Regions from separate parts of the Variovorax sp. W2I14 genome, predicted to be linked through region 1. Evidence: riboswitches for the same ligand, from Rfam matches in the RefSeq annotation. Region 1 holds a riboswitch; the other holds the start of a gene.
The links. Region 1 has a riboswitch for glycine ahead of QF040_RS29040 (D-amino acid dehydrogenase). Riboswitches for the same ligand answer to the same signal wherever they lie in the genome.
Positions count from the first base shown of each region.

Region 1 (6,361 bases):
ACAGCAGATATCCGTGCACCAGCGCAAGCACGTGTTGCCAGGGACGAGTGGCCTGCGGATAGCGCAGCGTCAGCGGCGTAGCGTTGACCACGCTGCGCACAAAGTCGGGGATGAGTCGGTCTTCGGACCAGTCGCCGCCGCCGACAATATTGCCGCCACGTGCCGTCGCGATCGCCGGCCCCTTGCCCTCCGTAAACGGGTAGGACGCGGCATAGCTCTGAATCACCATCTCGGCTGAAGCCTTAGATGCGCTGTAAGGATCCTTGCCGCCGAGCGGATCGTTTTCCCGATAAGGCCAAGGCCACTCGTTGTTGCGGTACACCTTGTCGGTGGTCACGCAGACCACGCCGCGCACGCCGGTAACGCGGGCTGCCTCGAGCACATGGGCCGTGCCCTGAGCGTTGACCTGAAAAGTCCGAAGCGGCTCCCGGTATGAACGCCGAACGAGCGGCTGCGCCGCCAAGTGCAGTACCAGTTCGGGATCGAAGGCCTTCATTGCAGCCAGCAGCCGGTCGTAGTCGCAAATGTCCCCGAGCGTGCCCTGCACGTCCTTTTCGAGGCCTGCGGCCGCGAAGAGTGACGGGGTAGTTTCCGCGGGCAGCGAATAGCCTTCGACGACAGCGCCGATGGATTGCAGCCAAAGGCACGCCCATCCGCCAGTGAAGCCCGTGTGCCCGGTGACGAAGACCTTCCGCCCCCGCAGTTCCTGCTCGAAACCTGCCAAATCGATCATCTTTGCTTCGCTTCCATCAACAAGCTCATTCATTTTTTTCCGAAAGGTGGGGCCGGTCACCGTTCGAACAGTTCCGCAAGGTCCATTGGCAAACCTGCAAGATCCTTGGCGGAGAGCGTTGGTGCCCCCCCCACATCCGGCCATTGGATGCCGAGGCGCTCGTCGTCCCAACGGATCGCACGCTCGTGCGCCGGTGCGTAGTAGTCGGTGGTCTTGTATAGAAAATCCGCCGATTCGCTCAGCACCAGAAAGCCATGGGCGAAGCCTTCGGGCACCCACAACTGCTTGTGATTGTCCTCGCTGAGTTCAACACCCACCCATTTACCGAACGTGGACGACGCGCGCCGGATGTCCACCGCCACATCGAACACCGCGCCGCGCGTGACGCGCACCAGCTTGCCTTGGGTTTGTTCCAGCTGATAGTGGAGACCACGCAAGACGCCCTTGGCCGATCGCGAGTGGTTGTCCTGCACGAATTCCACATGCCTGCCCACCGCCTCGTCAAAGGCCTTGCCATTGAAGCTTTCGAAGAAGAACCCCCGCGCATCGCCGAACACCTTGGGCTCGATCACGAGCACGTCAGGAATCGAGGTAGGCGTGGCCTTCACGAGCGCACCTCATCGCTCAGCAGGTGCTTGAGGTATTTGCCGTAGCCGCTCTTTTCCAGCGGCGCCGCAAGCTTTTCGAGTTGCTCGGTCGAGATGAAGCCATTGCGCCACGCAATCTCTTCAGGACACGCGATCTTCAGCCCCTGCCGATGCTCCAGCGTGGCGATGAACTGCCCCGCTTCGAGCAGGCTGTCGTGCGTGCCTGTATCGAGCCACGCATAGCCGCGCTGCATGATCTGCACGTTCAGCCGATCGAGGTCGAGGTACGCCTGGTTGACCGCGGTGATTTCAAGTTCGCCGCGCGCGCTTGGCTTCACCGCCTTGGCGATGTCGACGACTTGGTTGTCGTAGAAATACAGCCCCGTCACCGCATAGCTGCTCTTGGGCTTCAGCGGCTTTTCCTCGATGCTGCTGGCCTTACCATTCGCATCGAACGCCACCACACCATAGCGTTCAGGATCCTGCACGTGATACGCGAACACGGTTGCGCCGGATGGCTTCGCATCGGCGTCGGCAAGCAAGTGCACGAGGTCATGGCCATAGAAGATGTTGTCCCCCAGCACCAGCGCACTCGGCGAATTACCCACGAACTCTTCACCGATCAGGAACGCCTGCGCCAACCCATCCGGGCTCGGCTGCACCGCGTACTCCAGGTTCATGCCCCACTGGCTGCCATCGCCCAGCAACTGCTGAAAACGCGGCGTGTCCTGCGGCGTGCTGATGATCAAGATGTCGCGCATGCCGCCCAGCATCAGCGTGCTGAGCGGGTAATAGATCATCGGCTTGTCGTACACCGGCAGCAGTTGCTTGCTCATGGCGAGCGTCGCGGGATGCAGGCGGGTGCCCGAGCCACCGGCGAGGATGATGCCTTTGCGTTGCGTCGTTTGGGTCATGGGATGTTCGTTCGTGTCTCTTGTCTTGCTCGACGGATGTCAGAAGGTTTCGCGCAACATGCGGGCGACGCCGGACTGCCACTCGGGCAGAACGAGGCCGAAGGTCGATTGCAGCTTGGTGGTGTCCAGGCGCGAGTTGTGCGGCCGCCTGGCCGGCGTCGGGAATGCGGTGGTGGGCACGGGCTCGACCGCCTCGGGGCCGGCCTTGAGTTCGACACCCGCCGCCTTTGCCTGCTCGATCACGAAGCGCGCATAGCCATGCCACGTGGTCACGCCACCGGCCACCGCGTGATAGAGCCCGGCCTTGGACGGGTCCTGCAGCGTCGCGCGAATGGCGTGCGCGGTGATGTCGGCCAGCAGCTCGGCGCCGGTGGGCGCGCCGAACTGGTCGTCGATGACCGTGAGCTTGTCGCGCTCCTTGGCGATGCGCAGCATGGTCTTGGCAAAGTTGCCGCCGCGTGCCGCATACACCCAGCTCGTGCGAAAGATCAGGTGCTTCGCGCAGTGCTTTGCCACCAGTTGCTCGCCTTCGAGCTTGGTGCTGCCGTAGATGCTGAGCGGACCGGTCGCATCGTCTTCCTTCCAGGGCTTGCTGCCGCTGCCGTCGAAGACGTAATCGGTCGAGTAGTGAACCATCAGCGCGCCGATCTGCTGCGCGGCTTCGGCCACGACACCGGGCGAGGTGGCGTTGAGCTTGCGCGCGAACTCGGGTTCGCTCTCGGCCTTGTCGACCGCGGTGTGCGCTGCGGCGTTGACGATGACGTCGGGCCGCACCTTCAGCACCGTCTCGGCCAGTTGCTCGGGACGGCCGAAGTCGGCGTTGAAATCGGTGCTGTCGAAGTCGAGTGCCACCAGTTCGCCCAGGGGCGCGAGGCTGCGCTGCAGCTCCCAGCCGACCTGTCCGCCCTTGCCCAGCAGCAGCAGCTTCATGCCGCCGCCTTCGCGTCGTATTGCTTCTCGACCCATTCGCGGTAGGCGCCGCTTTGCACGTTGCGCACCCACTCGCCGTTCGCGAGGTACCACTCGACCGTCTTGCGGATGCCGCTGTCGAAGGTTTCGGCGGGCTTCCAGCCGAGCTCGCGCTCGAGCTTGCGCGCGTCGATGGCGTAGCGGCGGTCGTGGCCCGGGCGGTCGGTCACGTAGGTGATCTGTTCCTTGTACGGCTTGCCGTCGGCCTTGGGGCTCAGTTCGTCGAGCAGCGCACAGACGGTGTTGACGATCTCGATGTTGGGCTTCTCGTTCCAGCCGCCCACGTTGTAAGTCTCGCCGAGCTTGCCGGCTTCGAGCACGCGGCGGATGGCGCTGCAGTGGTCCTTCACGTAGAGCCAGTCGCGCACCTGCATGCCGTCGCCGTACACGGGCAGCGGCTTGCCGGCCAGTGCGTTGACGATCATGAGAGGGATGAGCTTCTCGGGGAAATGGAACGGCCCGTAGTTGTTCGAGCAGTTGGTCGTGACCACCGGCAGGCCGTAGGTGTGATGCCAGGCGCGCACGAGGTGGTCGCTGGCGGCCTTGCTGGCCGAGTAGGGGCTGTTGGGCTCGTACTTGTTTTCTTCGGTGAAGGCCGGGTCGGTCTTGGAGAGCGAGCCGTAGACCTCGTCGGTCGACACATGCAGGAAGCGGAAGGCAGCCTTCTGGTCGGCCGGCAGCGCATTCCAGAAACCGCGCACGGATTCGAGCAGGCGGAAGGTGCCGAGCACGTTGGTCTGCACGAAGTCTTCGGGGCCGTGGATCGAGCGGTCGACGTGCGATTCGGCGGCGAAGTTCACGACGGCGCGGGGCTTGTGCTCGGCCAGGAGGCGGTCGAGCAGCGCGCTGTCGCCGATGTCGCCCTGGACGAAGATGTGCTTCGGGTTGTCCTTGAGGGACGCGAGTGTCTCGAGGTTGCCCGCGTAGGTCAGTTTGTCGAGGTTCACGACCGGCTCATCGCTCTGCGCGATCCAGTCGAGTACGAAATTGGCGCCAATGAAGCCTGCGCCGCCGGTTACCAGGATCATGGGGTCCCCTGTTGTTGTCGAACGATCGCCCTCTGGCGAATGAACGGGCGATTATCCCACCGGCCCACAGGGCCGAAATCCAGGGTTGGCGCATCCGCGGGGCCCACCTACAATCGCCCCCACTGCAGGAGAGCGGGCCACCCCGGTGGCCCTACCGAAGGCGCAAACTCCCATAAACGCTCAGGTCGGCCCAACGAAGTTCTTTGTAATTTCGGCAAGGGGTCAGTACTGCATCAAATCAAACGCCGTCTGGAGAGCCATCGCACCCCGCAAAGGTGTCGCGATGCACCGAAGGAGCAAACCTGCTGCAAGGCGCAACAGGTGAATCTCTCAGGTATCGAGGACAGGGGGAGCGGCAACTTGGACGGCGGACGTCCGGTTGCTTGCTATTGATTGAATAGCACACCACGCCCGCCATTCAAGCGCTGCACCTCAAAGGTACTTGCAATGCGCGTGATCGTTCTTGGCGCCGGCCTGCTCGGCGTGACTTCGGCTTATTACCTCCAGCAACTCGGCCACGAAGTGACCGTCATCGACCGGCAGGCCACCCCGGCCGCCGAAACCAGCTTCGCCAACGGCGGGCAAATATCCGTCAGCCACGCCGAACCCTGGGCCAACCCCAGCGCACCGCTCAAGGTGCTGCAGTGGCTCGGCAAGGAAGACGCCCCGCTGCTCTTTCGCATCCGAGCCGACATGCGCCAGTGGCTCTGGGGCCTGCAGTTCCTGCGCGAATGCACGCCGGCGCGCACGAAGCACAACATCGAGCAGATCGTGCGCCTGGGCACCTACAGCCGCGACACGCTGCAGCAACTGCGCCGAGACACGGGCCTGAGCTACGACCAGCGCACCCAGGGCATCCTGCATTTCTATACGACACAGAAGGAGTTCGACGGCGCACTCAAGCCCGCCGAGCAGATGCGTGCCCTAGGCTGCGAACGGCTGGTGATCTCGGCCGACGAGGCCGTGAAGATCGAGCCCGCCCTCGCCCACATCCGACCCCAACTGGCCGGCGCCACCTACACGGCCGAGGATGAATCCGGCGACGCCAACCGCTTCGCGCGCGAGCTGGTCGGCCTCGCGGCCGCGGCCGGCGTGAAGTTCCTCATGAGCCACACGGTGACCGCGCTGCGCGAAGCCGGCGGCAGCATCGACCACGTCGAGGCGACCGACAGCGAAGGCCGCTTCCAGCGCATCCGCGGCGATGCCTTCGTGCTGGCGATGGGTTCATTGAGCCCGTTGTATGCGGCGCCGCTGGGCATCCGCCTGCCGATCTACCCGGCCAAGGGCTATTCGGTGACGCTGCCCGTCAAGGACGCATCGAAGGCGCACCAGGTCTCGCTGACCGACGACGAATTCAAGCTCGTGTTCTCGCGCTACACGTCTGAATCGGGCGACCGCTTGCGCATCGCCGGCACGGCCGAGCTCAACGGCTACGACCGCGACCTGAATCGCGTGCGCTGCGAAGCCATCGTGCGGCGCGTCGAAGAGCTGTTCCCCGGTGCCGGCGACACCACGGAGGCCCAGTTCTGGACAGGCCTGCGCCCCGCGACGCCGAGCAACGTGCCGATGATCGGCAAGACGAAGCTGCCGAACCTGTACCTGAACACGGGCCACGGCACGCTCGGCTGGACGCATGCGTGCGGATCGGGCAAGTCGATCGCGCGGATCGTGAGCGGGCTTGCGCCCGAGGTGGACTTTGCGTTCACCGGCATGCCGGCACCGGCGCCGCGCGTGCTGCAGCCGGCCTGACCGCGCGCCGTCAATCCTTGCTGGTGAACACCGTCAACACGCCGGTGTAGCCATACAGGTGATGCCGGGCGATCTCGCCCGCGGCGAAGAAGCCGACCAGCGGCACGTCGCCCAGCGCGTGGCGCACGATCTGCAGCTCGGCACCGGGCGCGCCGAAGTGCGGCCCGCCGCGCCCGGAGCAACTCACGTACACCGCGCCTGCGATGCGGCGCGCGGGGTGCGGCGCCGCTTCGGCTTCGCCGGCAGCAACGGCGCGGGCGGTGGCCAGCGTCTGTTCTTCCGGCTCCAGCTCTTCGCGGATCTCCGCGCAGATGCGCATCAGGTCGGCCCGCGCAGCCTGCGCATTGCGGCGGCAGAAGGTCAGCCGCATGCCGGCCTCGG
Region 1 covers NZ_JBNDJX010000001.1:6,219,776-6,226,136, reverse strand. Annotated here, with positions in the region: gene rfbG (CDP-glucose 4,6-dehydratase) at 1-793, opposite strand, end outside; gene rfbC (dTDP-4-dehydrorhamnose 3,5-epimerase) at 790-1,341, opposite strand; gene rfbA (glucose-1-phosphate thymidylyltransferase RfbA) at 1,338-2,234, opposite strand; gene rfbD (dTDP-4-dehydrorhamnose reductase) at 2,274-3,164, opposite strand; gene rfbB (dTDP-glucose 4,6-dehydratase) at 3,161-4,231, opposite strand; glycine riboswitch at 4,347-4,437, shown strand; glycine riboswitch at 4,471-4,588, shown strand; gene QF040_RS29040 (D-amino acid dehydrogenase) at 4,679-5,980, shown strand; gene QF040_RS29035 (FIST signal transduction protein) at 5,991-6,361, opposite strand, start outside.

Region 2 (6,361 bases), 5.7 Mb from region 1:
ACGCCTCGGCGTCGCTGTAAGGAGAACGACCATGGATGCCAGCATCGTTCTCATCGTCTCGGCCTGCATTTTCCTGGCCATCGGCGTGCCCGTGGCCTTTGCGCTCGGCCTCTCGACCGTCACCACGCTCATCCTCGCGGAGAACTATCCGCTGATGGTGCTGCTGAAGGAAACCTTCACCGGCATCGACAGCTTTCCGCTGATGGCCGTGCCGTTCTTCATCCTGGCGGCCGAGCTCATGAGCGGCGGCTCGCTCACCGAGGTGCTGCTGCGTTTCGCGGGCCAGTTCGTCGGCCACCGGCGCGGGGGCCTGGGCTACACCAACGTGGTGTCGCTCACCTTCTTCTCGGGCATCTCGGGCTCGGCGCTGGCCGATGCGGCGGGGCCGGGGTCGATGCTCATCAAGATGATGGACAAGGCCGGCTACGACCGCTCGTATGCGGCGGCGCTCACTGCCTCCACGGCCATCGTCGGGCCGATCATTCCGCCCTCGATCATCATGATCATCTACGCGCTGCAGGACGAGACGGTCTCGGTCGGCACGCTGTTCGCGGCCGGCATCCTGCCGGGCATCCTGATCGCGGTGGCGATGTGCATCGTGAACTTCTATGTATCGAAGAAGCGCAACTACAAGGGCGACGGGCAAACGCCGCCGCTGCGCGAAATTCTCATCACGACCTGGAAGGCGATACCCGCGATCCTCTTGCCGGTGGTGATCCTCGGCGGCATGCGCGCGGGCTGGTTCACGCCGACCGAAGCCTCGGTGGTGGCGGTGTTCTATGCGCTGGTGTGCGGCAAGTTCATCTACCGCACGCTCGAGTGGAAGATGCTGCCCGACATCCTTTCGCGCTCCGCCCTGCTGTCGGCCTCGGTGCTGATCATCATCGGCCTGTCGGCCTCGTTCGCATGGGTGCTGACCATCGAGGGCATTCCGCAGCAGATGGCCGAATGGCTCATCAGCATGAACCTCTCGCCGTGGATGTTCCTCATCATCGTCAACGTGTTCCTGCTGCTGTTCGGCATCTTCATCGAACCGCTGCCGGGCGTGATGGTGCTGGCGCCGATCCTCGCGCCCGTGGCGATCAAGCTGGGCGTGGACCCGGTGCATTTCGCGATGATCGTGATCTTCAACCTCACGCTCGGGATGATCACGCCGCCGGTGGGCGGGCTCTTGTTCGTGACCTGCAACGTGTCGAAGGTGCCGATGTCGGCGCTGGTGAAGGAGCTGGTGCCGTTCCTCTGGGCGCATGGCGCGGTGCTGATGATCCTGACCTTCGTGCCGGCGCTCAGCACCTGGCTGCCGCGGGCGCTCGGGTTCAAGTAGCGGCGCCGCTGCCTCTGCAGCGGTTCGCTGCCAGAATCGGCGCCACGCCAACAACCGACAACCGAGGGAACCGCCCATGAACCGACTCGCCACCTGCCTGCTCGCCGCAGGGCTGCTGTCCACGGCCGCACTGGCTGCCACGCCCGCCGCCACCCCGGCGGCAAAACCACCAGCACCTGCCGCATCGGCTACGGCCGCTGCAGCGGCAACCCCGGCGCCGGCTGCGCCAGCGGCCGCTCCCGCGCAAGCGCCCAGCGCGGGCATCGCCGAAATCGAAACCGCCGTGCGCGCCTGGGCCGACGCCTGGTCCGCACGCGACGTGGACCGCTACCTCGCCGCCTACACCCCTGACTTCACACCGGCCAGGAAGCAGGACAAGAAGCAGTGGGAAGCCGAGCGGCGCACCCGCATTTCGAACAAGTCGAAGATCAGCGTGACCGTCGACGACCTCGTCATCAGCGTCAACGGCCAGACCGCCAGCGCGCGCTTCAAGCAGGTCTACAGCGCCGACAAGCTCAAGAGCACCGACCGCAAGACGCTGGAACTGCAGCGCGTGGGCGACAAGTGGCTGATCCGCAAGGAAAGCACCGGCGCCTAAGACTTGAGCGTCCGACGGCGCGGCGGCGGTGATCTCCCTGTAAGCCGAACAGGTTCATGAAGATGTCACCGCTCGCAACGATGCTGCAGCCTTCGATCTTCGAAAGCTGTGGCCGCCATGTTTCCCACCAAGACCGACAAGGCACGCGACGAACTCCAGGGCGGGCAGCGCACGCTCAACCAGCGTGAACGCGCCCTGCTGCTGATGGCCGACGGCCGGCGCTCGCTGACCGACTTCAGCCCGCTGTTCGCGAACCGCACCGAGGCGGAGCAGGCGATCCAGGCGCTGGTGAGCAAGGGCTATCTGCAGGATGCGCAGGCGGTGGCCGCTGCTGCGGCGGCTGCGGCTGTACCAACCCCGATGCCGGTGCCCGCGGCCGACCCGATCCGCATCGCCACCTCGGCCGACACCTTCGACGGCAAGCGCTCACTGGCCACCACGCGGATGTTTTTGTTCGACATCTGCGAGCGCATGTTCGTGCGGCGCGACCCCAAGTTCGCCCTGCAGATGCGCGACGCCCTGCGCGAGGCCCGCGACCGCGAGGCGATGCTGACCATTGCCGCGCTCATGCTCAGTGAAATCGAGAAGACGGCCGGCGCCGAGCGGGCCGAATCGCTGCGGGAGCGCATCGAGCGGCTGCTGCCGCCCGCGGAAGTGGTGCATTGAAGTCCACCGTGACCCATTTCAGGCAGTCGTGAATATCTCGCGGTATCGGTCATTGTTCGAGACATTGGCCTCGCTCATTTGATTCCGCATATCCAAGGCCAGGGCGCCAATTCCAATTCGGTTCGGCGTATTGAATTCGACGCGGCAATGTCCACCGCTTTTGCATTTCCATTCAGATCATTTTTGAAAAATGCTGAACCGCCTCGACGATTCCGGCAATCGCCGGCGTGAGGCTGCAAAACCTGGCCCTGAATCGCATCAACCGTTATTGACCAAGTCGCCGCCTATAGCGAGCTTTTCATAAGCCTTGACCTTGTCCGGCGCGCCTTCGAGCGCGGCAATGAGCCACGGCGGTTGGCGGCCCTTTGTTCCCCCAGTCCAGGTCGCGCTGGAATTGGGATCCTTGTACACGGTGCCCTTCACATAGGCCTTGGCTTCCGATGCCTGGCTGCCATTGGGTGAACGCGTGCGTTTTGCTCCCGATTTGTCGTAAGGGTCCAGCGCGGCCTTGCCCTCCGGGATGCTGAAACCGGCTGCCTCGAGCTTCTTCGCATAGGCATCGGCCAGCACCTTCAATTCTTCTCCACGCTTGGCCTGCAATGCCAGCTCCAGTTGGGCCCGTTCATCGTCCATTTCCTGGATGCGCTTCTGGATATCCGCGAAGCTCATATTCCTGGCATCTGTCATTCTTTGCGTTCCTTTGGGGGTGTGTTGGTGTGCCCAATATGCTAGTGCCAAAAGAAGAGGCCAACCAGACGGATTTATCCAAGCCTTGGTGCGGTTCTGCTGCTCCACGCCGATGCCCAGAATCCCGCGCCGACGCCGTTGAGTTTCGAAGTCGTGCGATTCGTCCACTACACTCGGCGGGGTCAGGAGAGAGCCCCGCACGACGGGGCCGCCGAAGGCGCAGGGGATCCCCGAACGCTCAGGCAAAAGGACTGACAAGGCGCCGGTTCACACCGGCGTTTCCTTGCTGGAGAGAGGCCATCGCACCATGTGCACCGGCCCACCGAAGGAGCAAACCCCGATCGTGGGGCGAATCTCTCAGGTAAAGCGGACAGCAGGGGTGGCCCGTGGCATTGCAGCCATGGATTTCGACTGCCCCTTTGGAGTGCCCCGTGGCTGCTTCTTCCGCTCCCGATACCCAACTTCTCAAGACGCCGCTGTACGACCTGCACGTGGAGCTCGGCGCCCGCATGGTGCCCTTCGCGGGCTATTCGATGCCGGTCCAGTACCCGGCCGGCCTCATGGCCGAGCACAAGCACACGCGCGATGCGGCCGGCCTGTTCGACATTTCCCACATGGGCCAGCTGCGCCTCGTCGGCCCCGACGCAGCGGCCGCCTTCGAAACCCTGATGCCCGTCGACGTGATCGACCTGCCCGCCGGCAAACAGCGCTACGGCCTCTTGCTGAACGACGACGGCGGCATCCTCGACGACCTGATGTTCTTCAACGAAGGCCACGGCTCGATCTTCGTGATCGTGAACGGCGCCTGCAAGGTGGCGGACATCGCGCACATCCAGCAGAAGATCGGCGCGCGCTGCGAGGTGCAGCCCCTGCCCGACCACGCGTTGCTCGCGCTGCAGGGCCCGCAGGCCGCGGCCACGCTGGCGCGCCTGTCACCCGGCATCCAGCGTTTCGTGTTCATGACGGGCGGTGCGGTGCAGATCGGCGGCATCCCCGCCTTCGTCACGCGCAGCGGCTACACGGGCGAAGACGGTTTCGAGATTTCCGTGGCCGGCAAGGACGCCGACGCCCTCGCCCGCCTGCTGCTGGCCCAGCCCGAGGTCAAGCCCATCGGCCTCGGCGCCCGCAACTCGCTGCGGCTCGAAGCGGGCCTTTGCCTCTACGGCAACGACATCGACACCACCACCACGCCCGTCGAGGCGTCGCTCAACTGGGCAATGCAGAAGGTGCGCCGTGCGGGCGGTGCGCGCGAAGGCGGTTTCCCGGGCGCGGCAAAGATCCTCGCCCAACTCGCAGCCGCGACCGTCGGCGCCGCAGGCCACACCGACCACGACACCCTCAAACGCAAGCGCGTCGGCCTCGTCGCGCTGGAGCGCATTCCGGTGCGCGACGGCACGCTGCTGCAATCCTTCGAAGGCCAGGACATCGGCATCGTCACCAGCGGCCTGCTCGGCCCGACGGCCGACCGCTGCATCGCGATGGGCTACGTGGCCACGGCGTTCTCCGAGCCCGGCACGCGCGTGCAGGCCATCGTGCGCGGCAAGCCGGTGCCGATGGAAGTCTCGACCATGCCCTTTGTGCCGACCCGCTACTACCGAGGCTGATCGCGGCTGACCGCGGCTAGGCTCTGCATCCCGATTCAATTTTTTCCACGAGGAGTTTTCCCATGAGCATCAAGTACACCAAGGACCACGAGTGGGTCTCGGCCGAAGGCGGCGCCGTCACCGTCGGCATCACCGTGCATGCGCAGGACGCGCTGGGCGATGTCGTGTTCGTCGACCTGCCCGAAGTCGGCAAGACCTTCGCGCAGGGCGAAGTCGCCGGCGTCGTCGAATCGGTGAAGGCCGCGGCCGATGTGTTCATGCCCGTCTCGGGCGAGATCACCGAAGTGAACGAAGCGCTGCGCGCCGACCCGTCGCTCGCCAACAGCGACCCGCTGGCCAGCGGCTGGTTCTTCAAGGTCAAGCTGAGCGAGCCCGCGCAGCTCGACGCCCTGCTCGACGCCGCCACCTACGACAAGTTCGCCGCCGAATCCTGATCCCCCGCGTTCCCCCGCCTTTTCTTCTTCTCCTCGAGCCTTCACCGCCATGCCGATTCCCGCCCTTCCCTCTTTGCAAGAACTAGAGAACGCCGAAGAATTTCTCGCCCGCCACATCGGCATCGATGCGGCGGACGAGGCGCGCATGCTGCCGGTGATCGGCTCGGAAACGCGGGCGGAGCTCATCGACGGCATCGTGCCCGCGGCCATCCGTCGTGCGAAGCCGATGCGCCTGCCGGCCCCGGTGACCGAGGCCGAGGCGCTGGCCGAGCTGAAGGCGATGGCGTCGAAGAACAAGGTGTTCAAGAGCTTCATCGGCCAGGGCTACTACGGCACGCACACGCCGGGCGTGATCTTGCGCAACGTGCTGGAGAACCCCGCCTGGTACACCGCCTACACGCCCTACCAGGCCGAGATTTCGCAGGGCCGCATGGAAGCCCTGCTCAACTTCCAGACGATGGTGTGCGACCTCACGGGCATTGCCATCGCCAACGCGTCGATGCTCGACGAAGCCACGGCCGCGGCCGAGGCGATGACGCTCGCCAAGCGCAGCGTGAAAAGCAAGAGCAACGTGTTCCTGGTCTCTGGCGACTGCCATCCGCAGACCATCGAAGTCATCAGGACGCGCGCCGCGCCGCTGGGCATCGAGGTCAAGGTCAGCACCGTTTCCGAGACGCTGCCGCACCTGATGGCGAGCTGCGAGTTCTTCGGCGTGCTCGCGCAGTACCCCGCCACCACCGGCCATGTGCACGACCTGCGCCCGCTCGCGGGCCATGCCCACCAATGCGACGCCGCGTTCTGCGTGGCCGCCGACCTGCTGGCGCTCACGCTGCTCGCGCCCCCCGGCGAATGGGATGCCGACATCGTCTGCGGCACCACGCAGCGCTTCGGCATGCCGCTGTGCAACGGCGGTCCGCACGCCGCTTACCTCGCCTGCCGCGATTCGTTCAAGCGCTCGCTGCCGGGCCGCCTGGTCGGCGTGAGCGTCGACACGCACGGCCAGCCCGCGTACCGCCTCGCGCTGCAGACGCGCGAGCAGCACATCCGC
Region 2 covers NZ_JBNDJX010000001.1:526,803-533,163, reverse strand. Annotated here, with positions in the region: gene QF040_RS02550 (TRAP transporter small permease) at 1-20, shown strand, start outside; gene QF040_RS02545 (TRAP transporter large permease) at 32-1,324, shown strand; gene QF040_RS02540 (YybH family protein) at 1,401-1,922, shown strand; gene QF040_RS02535 (hypothetical protein) at 2,040-2,588, shown strand; gene QF040_RS02530 (hypothetical protein) at 2,847-3,275, opposite strand; glycine riboswitch at 3,457-3,531, shown strand; glycine riboswitch at 3,552-3,659, shown strand; gene gcvT (glycine cleavage system aminomethyltransferase GcvT) at 3,707-4,879, shown strand; gene gcvH (glycine cleavage system protein GcvH) at 4,942-5,313, shown strand; gene gcvP (aminomethyl-transferring glycine dehydrogenase) at 5,363-6,361, shown strand, end outside.
Region 2: another riboswitch for glycine. It lies ahead of gcvT (glycine cleavage system aminomethyltransferase GcvT); the one in region 1 lies ahead of QF040_RS29040 (D-amino acid dehydrogenase).